3 regions of the Caballeronia sp. SL1002 genome follow, and region 3 is predicted to be linked to each of the others. Evidence: predicted binding sites of a transcription regulator. Region 3 holds the regulator's gene; each other region holds the start of a gene.
What was found. Region 3 encodes LexA, which represses DNA repair genes until DNA is damaged. Its sites were predicted from a motif close to ACTGTATNNNNATACAGT; they were not measured.
Positions count from the first base shown of each region.

Region 1: the regulator LexA is predicted to act here: its motif matches at 2,856-2,873, upstream of AC3D25_RS26770 (VRR-NUC domain-containing protein).
Region 2: the regulator LexA is predicted to act here: its motif matches at 1,481-1,498, upstream of AC3D25_RS24615 (DUF2471 family protein).

Region 1 is NZ_JBYMUW010000005.1:499,961-505,988, reverse strand. Features, by position in the region: gene AC3D25_RS26780 (glutathione S-transferase family protein) at 1-539, shown strand, start outside; gene AC3D25_RS26775 (pyridoxamine 5'-phosphate oxidase family protein) at 558-2,627, shown strand; gene AC3D25_RS26770 (VRR-NUC domain-containing protein) at 2,878-4,569, shown strand; gene AC3D25_RS26765 (alpha-amylase family protein) at 4,566-6,028, opposite strand, start outside.
Region 2 is NZ_JBYMUW010000005.1:31,628-37,655, forward strand. Features, by position in the region: gene AC3D25_RS24610 (DUF2252 domain-containing protein) at 1-1,024, shown strand, start outside; gene AC3D25_RS24615 (DUF2471 family protein) at 1,094-1,453, opposite strand; gene AC3D25_RS24620 (CsbD family protein) at 1,691-1,876, shown strand; gene AC3D25_RS24625 (helix-turn-helix domain-containing protein) at 2,133-2,738, opposite strand; gene AC3D25_RS24630 (glycine C-acetyltransferase) at 2,870-4,081, shown strand; gene tdh (L-threonine 3-dehydrogenase) at 4,217-5,248, shown strand; gene AC3D25_RS24640 (YceI family protein) at 5,245-5,871, opposite strand.
Region 3 is NZ_JBYMUW010000002.1:1,395,058-1,401,085, reverse strand. Features, by position in the region: gene AC3D25_RS09090 (ABC transporter permease) at 1-548, opposite strand, end outside; gene nodI (nodulation factor ABC transporter ATP-binding protein NodI) at 556-1,590, opposite strand; gene AC3D25_RS09080 (universal stress protein) at 1,804-2,316, shown strand; gene AC3D25_RS09075 (DUF2939 domain-containing protein) at 2,367-2,981, opposite strand; gene AC3D25_RS09070 (hypothetical protein) at 3,104-3,445, opposite strand; gene lexA (transcriptional repressor LexA) at 3,566-4,219, opposite strand; gene AC3D25_RS09060 (sulfate ABC transporter substrate-binding protein) at 4,509-5,546, shown strand; gene cysT (sulfate ABC transporter permease subunit CysT) at 5,759-6,028, shown strand, end outside.

The DNA of each region.
Region 1 (6,028 bases), on a different contig from region 3:
CCGAGCTGATCGAAGTCGATCTGGCTAACGGCGCGCACCGGGCGCCCGAGTTTCTGAAGATGAATCCGTTCGGGCAGATTCCGGTGCTTGTAGATGGTGAAACCGTAGTCACCGATTCCAACGCGATCCTCGTTTATCTCGCGACACGCTTCAAGCGCAGCGACTGGTTGCCGACGACGCCCGAAGGTGCAGCCGCGGTGCAGAAGTGGCTATCCGTGGCGGCGGGCGAGATCATGTACGGTCCCGCCGCGGCGCGGCTCGTGACGGTGTTCGGCCGCTCGTTCAACGCTGACGAAGTGATCGCGCGTGCGCATCACATCCTGACGCTGATCGAATCGCATCTCGCCAGCGAGCAGTGGCTCGCTGCCTCGCATCCGACTATCGCCGATGTCGCGCTCTACAGCTATATCGCCCGCGCGCCCGAAGGCTTCGTCGATCTCTCGCCCTACGCGAACGTCAACGCGTGGCTTGCGCGCGTCGAGTCGCTGCCGGGCTTCGTGCCCTTCCAGACCACCCGAGCCGGATTGACGGCGGCTTGATTACGCGGAGTGATCGCCATGTCTGCACAAGTAGAAGCCTCGGCGTGGCACGCCGGCGAGCTCGCGATGCAGCAGCATGCGGGCGTGGTAGAGAAAATGCGCGAAGTCGGACGGCGCGTCGTCAGATCGAGCATGCCCGAGCAACACCGGACATTCTTCGCTCAGTTGCCGTTCGTCGTGCTCGGCACGGTCGACGATAACGGCGACGCGTGGGCAACCGTGCGCGCCGGGCTTCCGGGATTTACCTATTCGCCGGATCCGCGGACGCTGCAATTGCGCGTCGCGTCCGAACCCGATGACCCAGCGGCACGCGGGATCGGCGAAGCGAAGCCTGTTGCCCTGCTCGGTATCGACCTTTCTACGCGCCGTCGCAACCGCATGAACGGAACGGTGCGGCGCGTGAACGCGGACGGCTTTGCGATCGGTGTCGAGCAGAGCTTCGGCAACTGTCCGCAATACATTCAGAAGCGGGCACCATCGTTCACGCGCGATCCCGGCTCGCCGTCCGACTTCGGTGCAAGCGAGACTACGAATATCGACGAGCGCGCTCGCGCGATCGTCGCGCAAGCGGATACGTTTTTCGTTGCGTCATATGCAGAGCGCGACGATGGACGGCAACAGGTGGACGTATCGCATCGCGGCGGCAGGCCGGGGTTCGTCCGGCTCGATGCGGACGGCGGTCTGACGATCCCGGACTTCGCCGGGAATCTTTTCTTCAACACGCTCGGCAATATCCTGTTGAACGGGGAAGCGGGACTGGTGTTCCCCGACTTCTCGACCGGCGACTTGCTGCAAATGTCGGGCGACGCCGAGGTCATTCTCGACTCGCCGGATATCGCCGCGTTTCAAGGCGCGGAACGCGTGTGGCGCTTCATGCCGCGTCGCGTGGTGTATCGGCGGCAGGCGCTGCCGCTTGTCTGGACCCGCGAGCGCAATCATGCGGGCGAGTTGCGCGACGAAGGCGCGTCGCCGAATGCGTTGATGACGGGAACGTGGGACGAAGCCGCTGGCCGGCTCGCTGCCATAGCGCATGCCGACACGTGGCGCGCCATGCGGATCGCGAAAATCGTCGATGAAAGCGCGGCGATCCGCTCGTTCCATCTCGAACCCGCCGACCACGCCGGGCTGATTGCACATCGTGCCGGGCAACACCTGCCCATTCGCGTGACGCTGCCCGGCGCCACGACGCCCGTGATTCGCACCTATACGCTTTCGGTTGCACCGTCGGACGGCGTGTATCGCATCAGCGTCAAGCGCGAAGGCGCCGTGTCGCGCCATCTTCACGACACGCTCAAGGTCGGCGATCTAGTTGAAACGCGCGCGCCAGCGGGAAGTTTCGTGATCGATGCTTTGGAAACGCGTCCGGCGGTGCTGCTCGCGGCAGGTATCGGTATCACGCCGATGCTCGCGATGCTTAAGGATGTCGTGTATGAAGGACTCCGCAAGCGCCGCATTCGCCCGACCTGGCTGTTCTATTCGGCGCATTCGCTCAAGGAACGCGCATTCGATACGGAACTTCGGCAACTCGTGACGCGCGCTCAGGGCAGCGTGCAACTCGTGCGCACGCTAACCGATGCCGAGGACGCCGAGCACGGACGGGATCGTGAAGCGACGGGACGTATCGATATGGATCTGCTGCGGGCAAAGCTCCCCTTCGACGACTACGACTTCTACTTGTGCGGCCCCTCCGCGTTCATGCAAGCCATGTATGACGGTTTGCGCGCGCTGAATGTCGCGGACGCGCGCATTCACGCCGAATCGTTCGGACCTTCGGCATTGAAACGCGATAACGATCGCAGCCATGCAGCCGAGGCCGCCGACAACTCGGTTCCCGTAGCCTTCGTGATATCGGGCAAGGAAGCGAACTGGACGCCCGGCAGCGGCACTCTACTGGAACTGGCCGAACGCCAGGGCCTTAAGCCCGAGTTCGGATGTCGCGGAGGAACTTGCGGGACCTGCCGGACAAAGATCGTGAAGGGCGAAGTGGCATATTCGAATGCGCCGTCCTTCGATGTGGCCGCCGATGAAGCGCTGATTTGCTGCGCCGTGCCGGCCGCCGAAGCATCGACGTTGCAACTGGAAATGTGACTGGCGAGCGCTAAGCGCCCGGCTTGATCTAGGCAAGTTCGAGCACCTCGCGGATCGAATCGGAACGCGATTCCGGGACCGGCTAGCCAATGCGCGTTTCGCGACGCGATATCGCGCTCCGATCCGCTGACTCGCAATCATGGTCGATGCCGCCAAGGCGCTCCGTGCAGAACTGCGCACGTCGGCTCTGCCGACTCGCTGAATTTTCGCGATGACGGTATCATAAGCGCTGTATATCCATACAGCACTTATGACTCTTGTCCCGATCCCGGCCGAATTTCAGCGGCGCTATTACTATCTTCTGAATTTCGAGCGCGCACTCGACTGGTTGAACGCGCGCTACGGCGACCTGTGGAACGACGAGGAACGCGCGTTTCTCGATCGATTCCCGGCGTTGCCGTTGCCATCGCGCGCGCTCGTCGTTCGCATGCTGATGCGCAACGGTCCGCTTTTTCGCACAAGCAAGCTGGCCTACGCGGAAATTGGCTGTCCGGTTCAGGCAGCTAAATGGCTTAGCGATCCAGGCTATATCGATGCCGATCCGACACTCACGCTGGATGAAATATTCGACTCGCACACCAAGGCCGAGCTCATCGAAATGTTTCCGGAAGCGCTAGCGGCTTCGAATACCCGTAAGGCCGAACTCCGCGACAGTCTGCATGCATGGGATACGACCGCGCAACGCTACGGCGCGTGGCGTCCCGCTTCCGCAGAGCGCATTTTTCGCTTCAAGCTCGACTCGCTTTGCGATCGGCTAAGACTGATGTTTTTTGGCAATCTGCATCAGAGATGGTCCGAATTCGTTCTGACGGATCTCGGCGTGTTTCGTTACGAGCAAGTTGCATTCGATCCGACCTCACGGCCGTTTCAAAGCCGCTTCGATATCGACGTCTTTCTGTCACTGCACGCTTATCGCGAATTGCTGGATGCTTACGAGCAGATCGATGGCGCACCGACGCTCGAACAAATGATCCACGAGATCGAAGCACTGACTTGCGGCCAGCCCTGGCTGGAACAAAAGCGCCAGAAGCTGCTGTTTCGAATCGGCCAGTATTGCGAGCGCAAGAAGCAATGGGATCGCGCGCTTGAGGCGTATTCGAACTGCCGGTTTCCAGGCGCACGGCATCGGCGTCTGCGTGTCCTCGAGCAATCCGGATTCGTATCCCACGCTTACGATCTTGCGCTCGACGCATACGGCAAGCCAGAAAGCGAAGAGGAAGCCCAACGGGTCGCGCGGATGCTGCCGCGTTTGCGGCGCACGCTGGGTCTCGCCGCGAAGCGCGTCGAACGGCCGCGAGGTATCGATCGTATCGAACTCGCGCTACCGAGGCCGACGGTGCCCGATTCTGTCGAAAGAGTGGTCAGGGAAGCACTGTTTCATCCCGATGCACCCGTTCACTATGTCGAGAACGCCTTGATCAATGCGCTGTTCGGTCTGCTCTGCTGGGACGCGATTTTTGCGCCTCTGCCTGGCGCGTTCTTCCATCCCTTTCAGCGCGGCCCCGCCGATCTCCACGCGCCCGATTTCCACGAGCGTCGACGCGACGCGTTCGAACGCTGTCTCACGCAACTGGACACCGACGAATACAAGCAGCTCATCCGAGCCCGATTCGCCGCGAAATGCGGCGTACAGTCGCCGTTCGTTCACTGGGGCGTGCTGACCGGCGAACTGCTCGAAACGGCGCTTACCTGCTTTCCCGCCGCGCATCTCAAGCTTTGCTTCACGCGCATTGCCAACGACGTCGGAAGCCATCGCACCGGCCTGCCCGATCTGATTCGATTCTGGCCGACCGAAGGCCGCTACGAAATGATCGAGGTGAAGGGTCCGGGAGACCGGCTGCAAGATAACCAGATCCGCTGGCTCGCCTATTGCACGGCTCATGACATTCCCGTGCGAGTCGTCCATGTCCGATGGGTAGACGACCCGCAGCAATCCGCTTAGACCTCGCTGCGCTTAAGCAGGTAATCGAGCCCCCCCATGCGATACCAGCGGTATCCATAAGGCTCCAGCACGACGCTATGACGTCCGTCGTCGCCCGCGCGGCTGTGATCGTCGGACAAGAGACTCACGAGCAGGTCCTCGGCCGGATCGCAGCAGCCCGAGCGGAATTTCACGGTACACGCAGCGGCGCTGAAATTGTGCAGGCACAGCACCGAGTTGTTACGCCAGTCGTAACGCAAAGCCAACACGTCCTGCCGCGATGTTCGCAACACGGCGAAATCGCCCCAGCTGATTTCCGGAACCTCACGACGCATACGAATCACGCGCTCGGTCCAGTTGAGGAGCGAATCGGGATCGCGGCGTTGACTCGCGACATTCACGCGCTCGAAGCCGTATGGTCCATCCGAAATAACGCGCGCAACCGGCCGTTCGTTCTTCGTGAATCCGGCGTGCGGCTCGCCAGACCATTGCATCGGCGTGCGTGCGCATTCTCGCTCGGGCAGCCGCAGATCGTCGCCCATGCCGATCTCGTCGCCATAGCGGATCACCGGCGTGCCCGGCAACGTGAGCATGAGGCTATAGGCAAGCTCCAGACGCCTCCGGTCGCCATTGAGCATCGGCGCAAGCCGGCGACGAATGCCGCGTCCGTAAAGCTGCATATCCGCGTCCGGACCGAATTCCGCGAATACCGCAGCGCGTTGTTCCGGTGTCAGGCGACCGAGATCGAGCTCGTCGTGATTGCGGAGGAACACGCCCCACTGCGCGGCCGCGGGGCGTGGCCGCGTCGACATCAGCGCCTTCTTGAGCGGCGCGGTGTCCGCGGTCGCAAGCGTATAGAACGTGTTCTGATTGACCTGGAAATTGAACATCATTTGCAGGCGCTCTCCGTCATCGCCGAAATAATCGAGGTCGGTGTCCGGCAGAACATTCGCTTCGGCGAGAATGATCGCGTCGCCTTTGCGCCATTGCAGGAACTCACGGAACGTCCGCAACATGTCGTATTGCTCGACCGGACGCTTGACCTTCGCGCCCTTAGTCGCGATGACGAACGGCACCGCGTCCATCCGGAAACCCGATACGCCAAGCTGGATCCAGAATCCCATGATCTTGAGCAACTCTGCCTGGACATGCGGGTTCGCTGTGTTCAGATCCGGCTGGAAATCGTAAAAGCGGTGGAAGTACCAGAGATTCGCTTCTTTATCGTAGGTCCACGTCGACTTCTGCACGCCGGGAAACACGACGCCATCGCGAGCGTTCGGCGGCTTCTTGTCCGACCATACGTACCAGTCACGATATTTCGAAGCGGGATCGCTACGTGCTTCGCGAAACCACGGATGACGGTCCGACGTATGATTGACCACGAGGTCGATCATCACGCGCAAGCCGCGTTGACGGCAAGCGTGCGTGAACTCGGCGAAATCGCCAAGCGTGCCGTAACGCGGATCGACGTTGTAGTAAT
Region 2 (6,028 bases), on a different contig from region 3:
CGTCGCCGGTCGCACGCTCGGACACGGCAACGCGGCCGCCGACGAATTCGCGTTCCTCGTGGCGCAGAGCTATCAGACGCGCATTGACGAATATGCGGAGATGGGCGCGCTCGAACTCTGGTACGAGCGGATTACGTTCGACCGCCTGTACGAGACGGTAAGCACGGACGATGCGCGGCGACGCGTCAAGCGCGGAATCGCCCGCGCGTCGCGGCGCACGCACGAAAGCGTGTTGCCGAAACTGGCGGAGGAAAACGAGCCGGGCGAATGGCGCATTCGGGACGCGCCGCCCGGCGTGTTTCACATTCACGGCGACAGTACGCTCTTCGGCCCGGACGAAGACTGGATGAAACTCACCGGTACGCGCGAAGAGCTTCTCGCGCCAGTCTTGCGTGAATACATGACGACGATCACCGCCGACCGCGCCGAATTGCTCTCCCAATTCGCGCTGAAAGACGTGGCCTTCAAGGTGGTCGGCGTGGGAAGCGTCGGTACGCGTTGCCTCGTTTTCCTGATGACCGACCCGATCGGGAAACCGCTTTTCCTGCAACTGAAGGAATCGGCGGCGTCGGTGGTGTCGATGTTTTTCGACGACGCCGGCGCGAACGCTTCCGAGCTTCACGACGGACGGCGCGTCGTGACCGGCCAGCGCTTGATGCAGGCGGCGACCGATCCGTTTCTGGGATGGGCGACCGGCCCGCTCGGGCGTCCGATGTACATCCGCCAACTTCGCGACATGAAAATCTCCGCCGAACTCGAACTCTTCAACGCGGGAGCTTTTCGCGAGTACGCGGCTTTGTGCGGCTGGGTTCTCGCACGGGCACACGCAAAAGCGAGCGGTCGCGCGCCTGAAATTTCCGGATATATCGGCAGCGGCTCGCGCATGGCCGAAACGTTGATGCGCTATGGCAGCGCCTATGCGGACCAGGTGGAACGCGATTTCGACGCGTTTCGGGTTGCCTGCCGAAACGGTCGCCTCGAAGCGCGAACCGACGCCGACATGGCCGCCGATTTCACGACTTAGTCGGCGCGCGCCATGGCGGTTTGCGGCATGCCGCCGCGCGGCAAGCGCGCGCTGCTATGCCGCAAACGATCAATGCGCGACGGCGACGGCGAGGGCCGGTCGCCCCTGTTGCGCTGCCCGCTCGTAAGCATCGACGGCAAATGCAAATACGGCCGGCAACGCGTTCGTCGCACTGAAATCGACGACATCATCCGTTTCCGGGTATTGGAATTCGCCCGGTCGCGCGAAAAGCTCGCGTAAAGTCGGCTCGTGCCGCCCGGCGAAACCGAGATCAGCGACCGCCTCCGCCTCGATTGCGTGCAGAAGGCGCCACGTGAGCGGCACGCCCTGCACGATATACCGTGCCGATACCGCGCGCGTGATGCGTTCCAGGTCCCGCACCGCGCGGGCAAATTCTTTCTTGCTGAGTTGCTCGTCTAATTTGTCCATCGTCGTCCCCTCAAGCCGTCGCCGTATACTGTACAAACATACAGTACTTGTCGCAACGTTCATTTAGCGTCGCGCCGCCGAAACTCTGTGTCTGTGCGATTCCGCCTACGGGTTAATCAGACGCGCACGCCTAGGCCGGCGAGCGGGAAGCGCGCATTGTTATCCCGTACGGAGGGCGCGCTCGGCGTTCGTAACGGCCCCAGCGCGTAAGCTAATCAACTACAAGGAGAACGAAAGATGAATAAGGATCAAACGGATGGTCTGGTCGAGCAGGCGAAGGGCAAGGTCAACGAAGTGGTCGGAAAGGTGACCGGTGACAAGAAGCAGGAAATCAAGGGCGATTTACAGCAGGCAGCTGGGAAAGTCCGAAAGGGCGTTGGGGATGCGCGTGAAGACGTAAAGGATTCCCTGAAGAAACCGTGATTTTCAAGGCAGCATCGGAACGAAAGCGCACGAAGCAGTTGCGTAAGGTTCGAAGCGGGACGCGTGCGTCCCGCTTTTTTGGGTGTATCGACGAAGAACCGTCCGGCGGGTCGAGGGAAACTTTATGCGCATCAAGTTTCAGCCCCGCAGCCCCGCAACCCCGCATCCCGCAGCCCCGCAGCCCCCGCAGCCCCCGCAGCCCCCGCAGCCCCCGCAGCCCGCGCCACTCGCGCCACTCGCGCGACGGCGTTTGAAATCAAACGTGAACGACCACGAGTAAGGCTTTAGCCTCGCCACGCCCGACATTCCGAATAGCGTGGGGTTCATCGGCTGAATAACGCGCGGTTTCCGCGATCTTTACGCGCTTGCTGGTTCCCGATGCGTCGATCTCGATTGAGCCTTGAAGCACAGTCAAATGCTCGCGCGTGCCCGGCTCGTGGGCGTTAGAAACGAGCGACCGTCCCGGCGTCAGCGTGAGTTCGTACCACTCGAATTTCCCCGCCAGATCTATGGGTCCCCAAACGCGCAGTTGATACGCGCCATCGGCGCCATTTAGTGTCGGAATGTCGTGAGGACCGACGATGCGAATAGTGTCGACTTCCTTTTGCTGCGCAAAAAGCTGGTCCAGGCTAATGCCGAGCGCATTCGTCAAGCGCCATGCAACAGCGATGGTCGGATTCGCCTTGTCGCGCTCGATTTCCGACAACATCGACTTCGAAACGCCCGCTGCTCGCGATAAATCGTCGAGCGTCAGCTTTCGCTCATTGCGAAGTCGCTGAATCTGTTCGCCGACGCGCGGCGGCGCTGCGACTGTCGAAACAGTCTGTGCGCTCGTATTCTCCCTCGTGCTCGTGCTTGCCATCGGCGCTTCAATCCTTTACATTGTTCGGCATATTGGAAATGCGTTCGAAATATCGAACTTGTCCATTCTGATCGATCGACTATAACAGGACCGATGCGTGCCGGCATCGCCATGACCAACCCGAGACGCCGATGAAGCAAAAATACTTGAGCCATGTCCAGACGACGATCGACGAAATTCGTGCGGCGGGGTTCTACAAGGCGGAACGTGTGATCGCAAGTCCGCAATCGTCGGCAATTACGCTGGCGGGCGGCGCCGAAGTCCTTAACTTTTGCGCGAACAACTATCTTGGGCTGGCTGACGACGCACGGCTGATCGATGCGGCGAAGCGCGGCCTTGAACGCGACGGTTTCGGAATGGCCTCGGTGCGATTTATCTGCGGCACGCAGAGCGTACACAAGACACTTGAAAAGGCGCTCGCCGATTTTCTTCAGACCGACGATGCCATTCTGTATTCGAGTTGCTTCGACGCCAACGGCGGCCTTTTTGAGACGTTGCTTGGCGATGAAGACGCAATCATCAGCGATGAACTCAATCACGCCAGCATCATCGACGGCGTGCGGCTTTGCAAGGCAAAGCGCTTTCGCTATCGGAACAACGACCTCGCGGACCTCGAAGCGCGTTTGCAGGAGGCGGACGCCGCAGGGGCGCGCTTCAAGATGATCGCCACCGACGGCGTATTTTCGATGGACGGAATCATCGCCAACCTCACGGGCATCTGCGATCTTGCGGATCGCTATGGTGCGCTGGTCATGGTCGACGATTCCCACGCGGTTGGTTTTGTCGGCGCAAACGGACGCGGAACGCCAGAGCATTGCGGCGTGGCGGATCGGGTCGATATCTTCACCGGAACACTGGGAAAGGCGCTCGGCGGCGCTTCCGGCGGTTACGTCGCAGCGCACAAGGAAATTGTCGAATTGTTGCGGCAACGCAGTCGTCCGTATCTGTTCTCGAATACGTTGGCGCCGAGCATCGCGGCGGCGTCGCTCGGCGTGATCGAACTACTTGCGAGCGACGAAGGCGCGGCGCTGCGAAAGCGGGTCAGTGAAAACGGCGCCCGGTTTCGATCGGCGATGACCGCACTCGGCTTTACGCTCGTGCCGGGTGAGCATCCGATCATCCCGGTGATGTTGGGCGACGCGCAACTCGCATCGAAGATGGCCGACGCACTTCTGCAAGAAGGCGTCTACGTGATTGGGTTCTCCTATCCGGTCGTGCCGAAAGGCCGCGCGCGCATCCGCACGCAGATGAGCGCGGCGCACACGCCCGAGCAGGTGGACCGTGCTATCGATGCGTTCGCGCGTGTCGGTCGCGCGCTCGGCGTGATCTCGCAAGGCGGCTGATTACCGACGGCAGGTTACAGCGCAACGCGACACCTGCACTGCCCAAAACTTGATGCGCATAAAGTTCGGCGCCCCGAGCGGGCAAAGGCCAAATCCAAACGCCGAACTCAGACAGCATCGTCAGGAAGACCAAAAATGAAAGCACTCGCAAAACTCGAACGCGCGCCGGGCCTTACGATGACGCAGGTCAAGCGTCCGGAAGTCGGCCACAACGACGTCCTGATCCGTATCCGGAAAACGGCGATTTGTGGAACGGATATCCACATCTGGAAATGGGACGACTGGGCGCAGAAAACGATTCCAGTGCCAATGCATGTCGGCCATGAATATGTCGGCGAGATTGTCGAGATGGGGCAGGAAGTGCGCGGCTTCGAGATTGGCGACCGCGTGTCCGGCGAAGGCCACATTACCTGCGGGTTCTGTCGAAATTGTCGCGCGGGACGGCGTCACCTTTGCCGCAATACCATTGGCGTCGGCGTGAATCGGGAAGGCGCATTCGCGGAATACCTCGTGATCCCCGCTTTCAACGCGTTCAAGATTCCCGCAGACATTTCCGATGATCTCGCTGCGATCTTCGATCCTTTCGGCAACGCCACGCATACTGCGTTGTCGTTCAATCTCGTCGGTGAAGACGTGCTGATTACGGGCGCGGGGCCGATCGGCGTGATGGCGGTCGCGATTGCGCGGCATGTCGGCGCTCGCAACGTCGTGATTACCGATGTGAACGCTTATCGCCTGGAACTTGCGCTCAAGATGGGCGCGACGCGCGCCGTGAATGTCGCCAGCGAATCGCTGCGCGACGTCATGGCGGAACTCGGCATGACAGAAGGATTCGACGTCGGCCTGGAAATGTCCGGCGTGCCGAGCGCCTTCACCAGCCTGCTCGAAGCGATGAACCACGGAGGCAAAGTGGCATTGCTCGGCATTCCACCCGCGCAGACTGCGATCGACTGGAACCAGGTGATTTTCAAGGGTCTGGAAATCAAGGGAATCTACGGCCGGGAGATGTTCGAAACCTGGTACAAGATGGTCGCGATGCTGCAAAGCGGCCTCGATCTTTCGCCCATTCTCACGCACACGTTTCCCGTCGACGACTTCGAACAGGCCTTTGCCACCATGCTGTCGGGTAACAGTGGAAAGGTCGTCCTCGACTGGACAACAGTCTAAGGCGCCGCCGCCGCGCCTTCATTCGTATCTGGCGAAAATTCGGCCTGAATCGCGACATGCACGTCGTCGCCGACGGCCGGATACCACGTTGACAAGCCGAACAACGCGCGGCTGAAATGACCGTCGGCGGAAAAACCGAGCGTTTCCTGTTTGGTCAGCGGGTCTTTTGAGTGACCGTTGAAGGTCATATCGAGCGTGACGGGGTGAGTCGCGCCGCGAATCGTCAGATCGCCGGTCAGTCTGCCCTTGTTCTCGCCGGTGCGCTCCACGCGCGTGCTGGTAAAGCGGATCACCGGATATCGCGCGACATCGAACATATCCGCGCCCTTCACCAACCGGTCGAGCAATGGCACGTTGGTGTTCACGCTCGACGCGTCGATTTCCACCGCAACGCTGCTTTTCACCAGTCCGCCAGGCCGCCAGTCGAGCTGCGCGCTCGCCTTTTCGAAACGCACGACAAAGCGTGAATAGTGAAAATGATCGACATCGAAGCTCACGTTCCAGTGATGCGGATCGAGTCGATATCGGCCGGGCGCCACACTGGATTCGTCGGCCGATACCGTGTGCGTGACGACTTGAAACGGCGTGCATGCTGAAAGCGCAGCCGCCATAGAAACGGCCATCGCCGTCAAGATCGTCGATAAACGAAGTTTCTTCGACAAACTCAAACTCATCGTGCAGATCCGGTGATTTTTCTCGAAATAGCTCAGGGCCGTTGCTCCGAGCGCGACTTCCACACGATCGCCATCCTATTAATGTAGAGTTCCGGTCGAATCCTAT
Region 3 (6,028 bases):
CTCGCGAACGCCAGCCCGGTCAGCACGATCACGGGAAGCGCGGCGAGCATCGACGGAAAGCTCGCGTAGCCGAGCACGCCCGCGACCAGCATGATCGCGACGCCCGAGAGCATCGACTTGCTCGCCGCCCAGACCACTTCGCCGAGCACGATATCGCCGAGCGTGAGCGGCGTGTGCATGATCGCCTCCCACGTGCGCTGGACGTGCATGCGCGAAAAACCGGAGTACATCGCCTCGAAGCTCGCCGACATCATCACGCTCGACGCCACCGTGCCCGCCGCGAGAAACGCGATGTACGAGACGCCCTCGACCCGCCCGACCATGAGGCCCAAGCCAAGACCCAGGCCGAAAAGATAGATCATCGGATCGGCGAGATTGCCGAACATCGAGGCGATCGCGAGCTTGCGCCAGACAAGGTAATTGCGCCGCCATACCGACATCCAGTTGGACGCGTTCGCGGGCATGGCCGCCGCGATGCCTTCGCCGACTGTCCGTTCCGGCGAAAGCGCCGGTTGTTCTGGGTTCGTGTGCTGGTTCAGGGTGTCCATCGTGTGCTCAGTCCACCATCTCGCGCCCGGTCAGGCGCAGAAAAACGTCTTCGAGATTCGCCGGACGATGCAGATAGCGCACGCCGGGACGGCCCTTGACGCGTTGATGCACCGGCTGCGGATCGTCGACATAGCAAAAAAGCGTCTCGCCGCTGATCTCCATCCGCTCGACGAACGGTGCGAGTTCGTCGCGCAGCGTGTCCGGATCCGGCCCGTAAATTTCGATCACGTCGCAGCCGATCACCGATTCGATCAGTTCGTGCGGCCGGCCTTCCGCCACCTTCCGGCCTTCCTCGATCACGCAAAGCCGGTCGCACAGCCGCTCGGCTTCCTCCATGAAATGCGTGGTCAGCAGAATGGTCTTGCCGCGCGCGAGGAGCGAACGCAGCCTTTCCCAGATCAGATGCCGCGCCTGCGGATCGAGGCCGGTCGTGGGTTCGTCCATGATGAGCACGTCCGGATCGTTGACGAGCGCGCGCGCCAGCGTGAGGCGGCGCTTCATTCCGCCCGACAACTCGCCGACGCGCGCGTCCGCCTTGCTTTCAAGCCGCGCGAATTCGAGCAGCGACGGCACCAGCGCCGCGATCTCGCCGCCGCTCATCCCGAAATAGCGGCCGAACACGAGCAGATTTTCCCGCACGGTGAAATCCGGATCGAGATTGTCGAACTGCGGCACGACGCCGACGCGCCGGCGGGCAAAGCGCGCACGCGCGGGAACCGGCTCATCGACCAGGCGAATCCGGCCGGCGTCCGGCGACGTGATGCCGAGCAGCATCTTGAGCGTGGTTGTCTTGCCCGCGCCGTTCGGGCCGAGTAGCCCAAAACATTCGCCGCGCTGAACATTGAACGAAAGCCCGTCGACGACGACCTTGTCGCCGTAATGTTTCCGGACGTCCGAAAATTCGATGGCGGCGACGCCGGAAGCCGTTGAATCTGCTACGTCTGACATGCCTTTAGCCTGCGTTTTTTGGAAGAAGGACGAGCGGGCTAGTTTAATGCACGCACCACGGCGGCGCTCGCGCGGACCCGTGGCGCACCCGATGCGCGCATGGCGACGGTGTGTCGTGCACGAAGCATTGGCGAACAGCGCGAGGAGCCCTATCGATCAAGGCTGGCGCGCGCCTGGCACGAACCCCGCTTCAACCTTTCGGACGCGTTTCGACGCATCAGCGTTTTCCATCGTTGCCATGCCAGCGGCGACGCACGATCATGCAGGCAACGCCGCGCCGAATTCCCGGGGGCGAGGAGAACCATCATGGCGAGCTACCAGAAAATCCTTCTTTGTTACGACGGCACCCGCGAAGGCCGCAAGGCGCTCCGGCAGGGCGCGAACCTCGCCATCGAACTGAAAGCCGAGACGCATGTGCTCGCGGTGGTCGATATGCGTTCGAGCATCGCACAAAGCGCGGGCCTCTTGACCGATATGGCCTGCGGCCGTTTCGAGGATGCCGCGCGCGACATCCTGCAGGAAGGCGTCGACTGGCTCACCGAACGCGGCTTGCCCGCACAGGGCCACTTCGCGTTCGGTCATCCGATCGATGAAATCGCGAATCTCGCCGAGACGCTCAAAGTGGATCTGGTCGTGGTCGGGCATCGCTGCCGTAACGGACTGGCGCGCTGGTGGATGGGCGCGGGTAATACGCCGCTGCTCGATCGCGTCTCGTGCAGCATTTTGGTTGCCGTGTGCGCGGCGGGTGAATCGGAAGAGGCCGCTGAAGCCGAGGATGCCGCGCGCAAAGCCGCCCGCACAGCCGAAGCCAGCGTTTAGCGCGTTTGGTTTCCGCTGGGCGCGTGCTTTTTCGACGGCTCAGCTTGCCGCTATCCGTTGAGATCCACCGCGACCAGCTTCCACGAAATCAAGTTGGTGCGACGGAAGATCGCGGAATAATGCGCATCGCCCGCGCCGTGCTGATACGTGACGACAAACGTGTTGACGTCGCGATAGGCCGCCGCGGTTTGCGGCGGCGGCTTTTGCGCTTCATCGGCGTGGGTCGCGGGAGACGCCGGAGCGGGTGCGTTGGCCGGGGCGGCGGACGCATCCGGTGACGCGGCGACCGGCGGCGGCGGGCGCTCGCCAGGATTCCCTTGCGGCGGGATGCCGTTGAGAATCGCGGCCACGCCGTCAGGCGTGGCGTAGGAATCGACCAGCGGCCCGACTAGCGCCGCACCGATCATCGCGCCGATCACCGCCAGCGGATTCCCGCTTTTTTGAATATCCAGACGGCGCGTCAGCAGTCCGGACACTTGCTCCTTGAGACTGTCGCGCAGCGCGGGGAAATCGACGTACTGATTCACGGTTGCGGCGTCGCGCGCGTCGGCCGCGCGCTTCACGCGATCCAGCACGATATACGGCGACGCGTACAACAGCGCACATGCCGCGGCGACAACGATGAGTACAAGCGTGACGAGAACGGACTTACGGGTACGGGTCATACGGTCGAGCGCCTTTTCTGATTACCAGGGTCCCTGAATGGACCGCATTCGTGCGCGTTTGATCCCGGAAATTGCGTTTGTCCTTTCTCGCCGCGGTCGAGCCGAAGTCGAGCCGAAGTCCATCAGGCGAAAAGCCCACCCTCGACACCGGCACGTTCTTCGTCGATACAACGGTCGATCATGCGCGACACCTCGTCGATATTGCCGACCATGATGACGCGCGATTCCCCGCGATAGATCCGCACCGGCGCGCGCCGTTCCGCCTGTGCATGCACCGACGAACTCAATGAAACGCGCGCAAACGCCGGTTGGCGTGAGGGCAGCGCCGGCAATTCATCGAACAGGCCGGGCGTGGCCGACGCGACGTCTGCGGCAGCTGTTCGCAGCTTGCACGACATAAGTGAACGCAAGTGACGCAGGCGGCCAAACTGACGGAAGGGCAACAAACGGGCGAATCGTTCCATGATGTTTCTCCAGACAATAGGACACACCGCGGCGCGCCGCGAGTGCGGCCGCCGTCTTGCAATATCGATTTGATGGATTGCGCCGCCCGGATCAGCCGTGCTGGTCCGAACCCGCGCTATTTAGAACTCGCCGGATCGAATCAAACCGACCGCGATTCCTTCCAGCGCAAACTCCGCGCTGCCCGACGCAACGAAGATATTTTCGTAATCCGGGTTTTCGGCGATCAGCTCGACACCGTCCTTGCGCCGTTTCCAGCGCTTGACCGTGACGTCGTCGCCGATTCGCGCGACCACGATCTGCCCGTCTTTCGCTTCGGTCTTTTTCTGCACGGCGAGCAGGTCGCCGTCGAAAATGCCCGCGTCGCGCATGGAAAGACCGCGCACCTTGAGCAAATAGTCCGGACGGCTCGAAAAGAGCGCCGGGTCGCACATATAGGTCTGCGCGATATGTTCCTGCGCGAGGATCGGACTGCCCGCCGCGACGCGCCCGACAAGCGGCAACGACAACTGCATGATGCTGGCGTGCGGCAGCGTGAACTGGTGCGGCGCGTCCTCCATGTTGCCCGTAAGCAGACGAATACCGCGCGACGCACCCGCCGCCAGTTCGATCACACCCTTGCGCGCCAAGGCACGCAAATGCTCTTCGGCGGAGTTCGCGGAACTAAAACCCAGCTCGGCGGCAATCTCGGCGCGCGTCGGCGGAAAACCGGTGCGCTCGATGGCGCGCTGGATCAGTTCGAACACCTCTTGCTGCCGCGCGGTTAGTTTGCTCATTTTTGTCACTGGCAAGGCCTCTGGTGCACTGTATGGATGGACAGGTGACTGTATTTTTATACAGTATCTCGCGCATTTCAAGCTTTACTTGAAGTTCGGCGTGCAAGCCTCGCGAGCAAGGGTTTTCGCGCCTTATTTTGATCGCTCGAACATCGGTTTTCGTGCCGCAACGCCGCGCCCAGCCGTCATTACCACTTTTGAGTATTAAAAAATGAAGAACAATTATTTTTAATAATGAAAGCCCGTCGATAGACTCGCTCCATCAACTCACAACGACGGAGAACGGGGAATGCTTAGTCTGAAAACGGGTTTCGGGGCGCGGTCGCGGCGACTGCTGGCAACGTTGGTGCTGGGTGCGGCGACGGGCGCGGGAATGATCGCGCAGGCGCATGCGGATACGTCGTTCCTGAACGTTTCCTACGATCCGACCCGCGAGTTGTATCAGGATTTCAATCAGGCGTTTGCAAAGAAGTGGAAAGCCGAAACGGGCGAAACCGTGACCTTCAAGCAGTCGCACGGTGGCTCGGGCGGACAGGCGCGCGCCGTTCTGGACGGGCTCCAGGCGGACGTCGTGACACTTGCGCTGGCGTACGACATCGACGCGCTGGCGGGCAAGGGGCTCGTCAACGCCGACTGGCAAAAGCGGCTGCCGGACAACGCGTCGCCTTATACGTCGACGATCGTGTTCCTCGTGCGCAAGGGCAATCCGAAGCAGATCAAGGACTGGAACGATCTGGCGAAATCGGGGGTGTCGATTGTCACGCCGAACCCGAAGACCTCGGGCGGCGCGCGCTGGAATTATCTGGCGGCGTGGGCGTACGCGCTGCACCAGCCGAACGGCAACGAGCAGAAGGCGAAGGAATTCGTGTCGGCGCTCTATAAGAATGCCGGCGTGCTGGATTCCGGCGCGCGCGGCGCGACGACGAGTTTCGTGCAGCGCGGTCAGGGCGATGTGCTGATCGCGTGGGAAAACGAGGCGTTTTTGTCGCTGAAAGAATTTGGCTCTGACAAATTCGAGATCGTGGTGCCGTCGGTGAGCATTCTGGCCGAGCCGCCGGTCGCGGTGGTGGACAAGGTCGTCGATCGTCATGGCACGCGCAAGCTGGCCGAAGCGTATCTGCAATATCTGTATAGCGAGGAAGGGCAGGAAATCGCGGCGCGCAATTTCTATCGCCCGCGCTCCAGCAAAGTGCCGGCCGCGCTCACGAAGCAGTTTCCGAAGCTGAAGCTCTATACGGTCGACGATACGTTCGGCGGCTGGACCAAGGCGCAGAAAACGCATTTCGCCGATGGCGGCGTGTTCGATTCGATCTATCAGCCGCAGTAAATCATTGCGCGGGTGAGTCGTGTGTGCGATGCCCGCGCCGCGTCTAGAATCGCCTGACCGAAGCATCGAAAGAATAGCAGTGCCCATAAGCGGCTCGACCGCACATAACGACGCCGCCGCGACGCTGCTGTATTTCGCGGCGGTGACCCCTCAGCGCTCTACGTGCCAGGCATTCACGCACGGCGGGCGCGCTGGAACAGGATGAACGAAGCATGACGACGTTGACTTTCCGCAAGCCGAGCGCGCTGCCCGGCTTCGGCCTGACGCTCGGCATCACGCTGGCTTACTTGAGCCTCGTGGTGCTGATTCCGCTCGCGGCGACTTTCGCCAAAACGGCCACGCTCGACTGGGCGCAGTTCGTGCGCGCGGTTACTTCGCCGCGCGTGGTCGCGTCGTATCGGCTCACGTTTACCGCGGCGCTCGGTGGCGCGCTGATCAACGCCGTGTTCGGCTTTCTGGTCGCGTGGGTGCTTGTGCGTTAT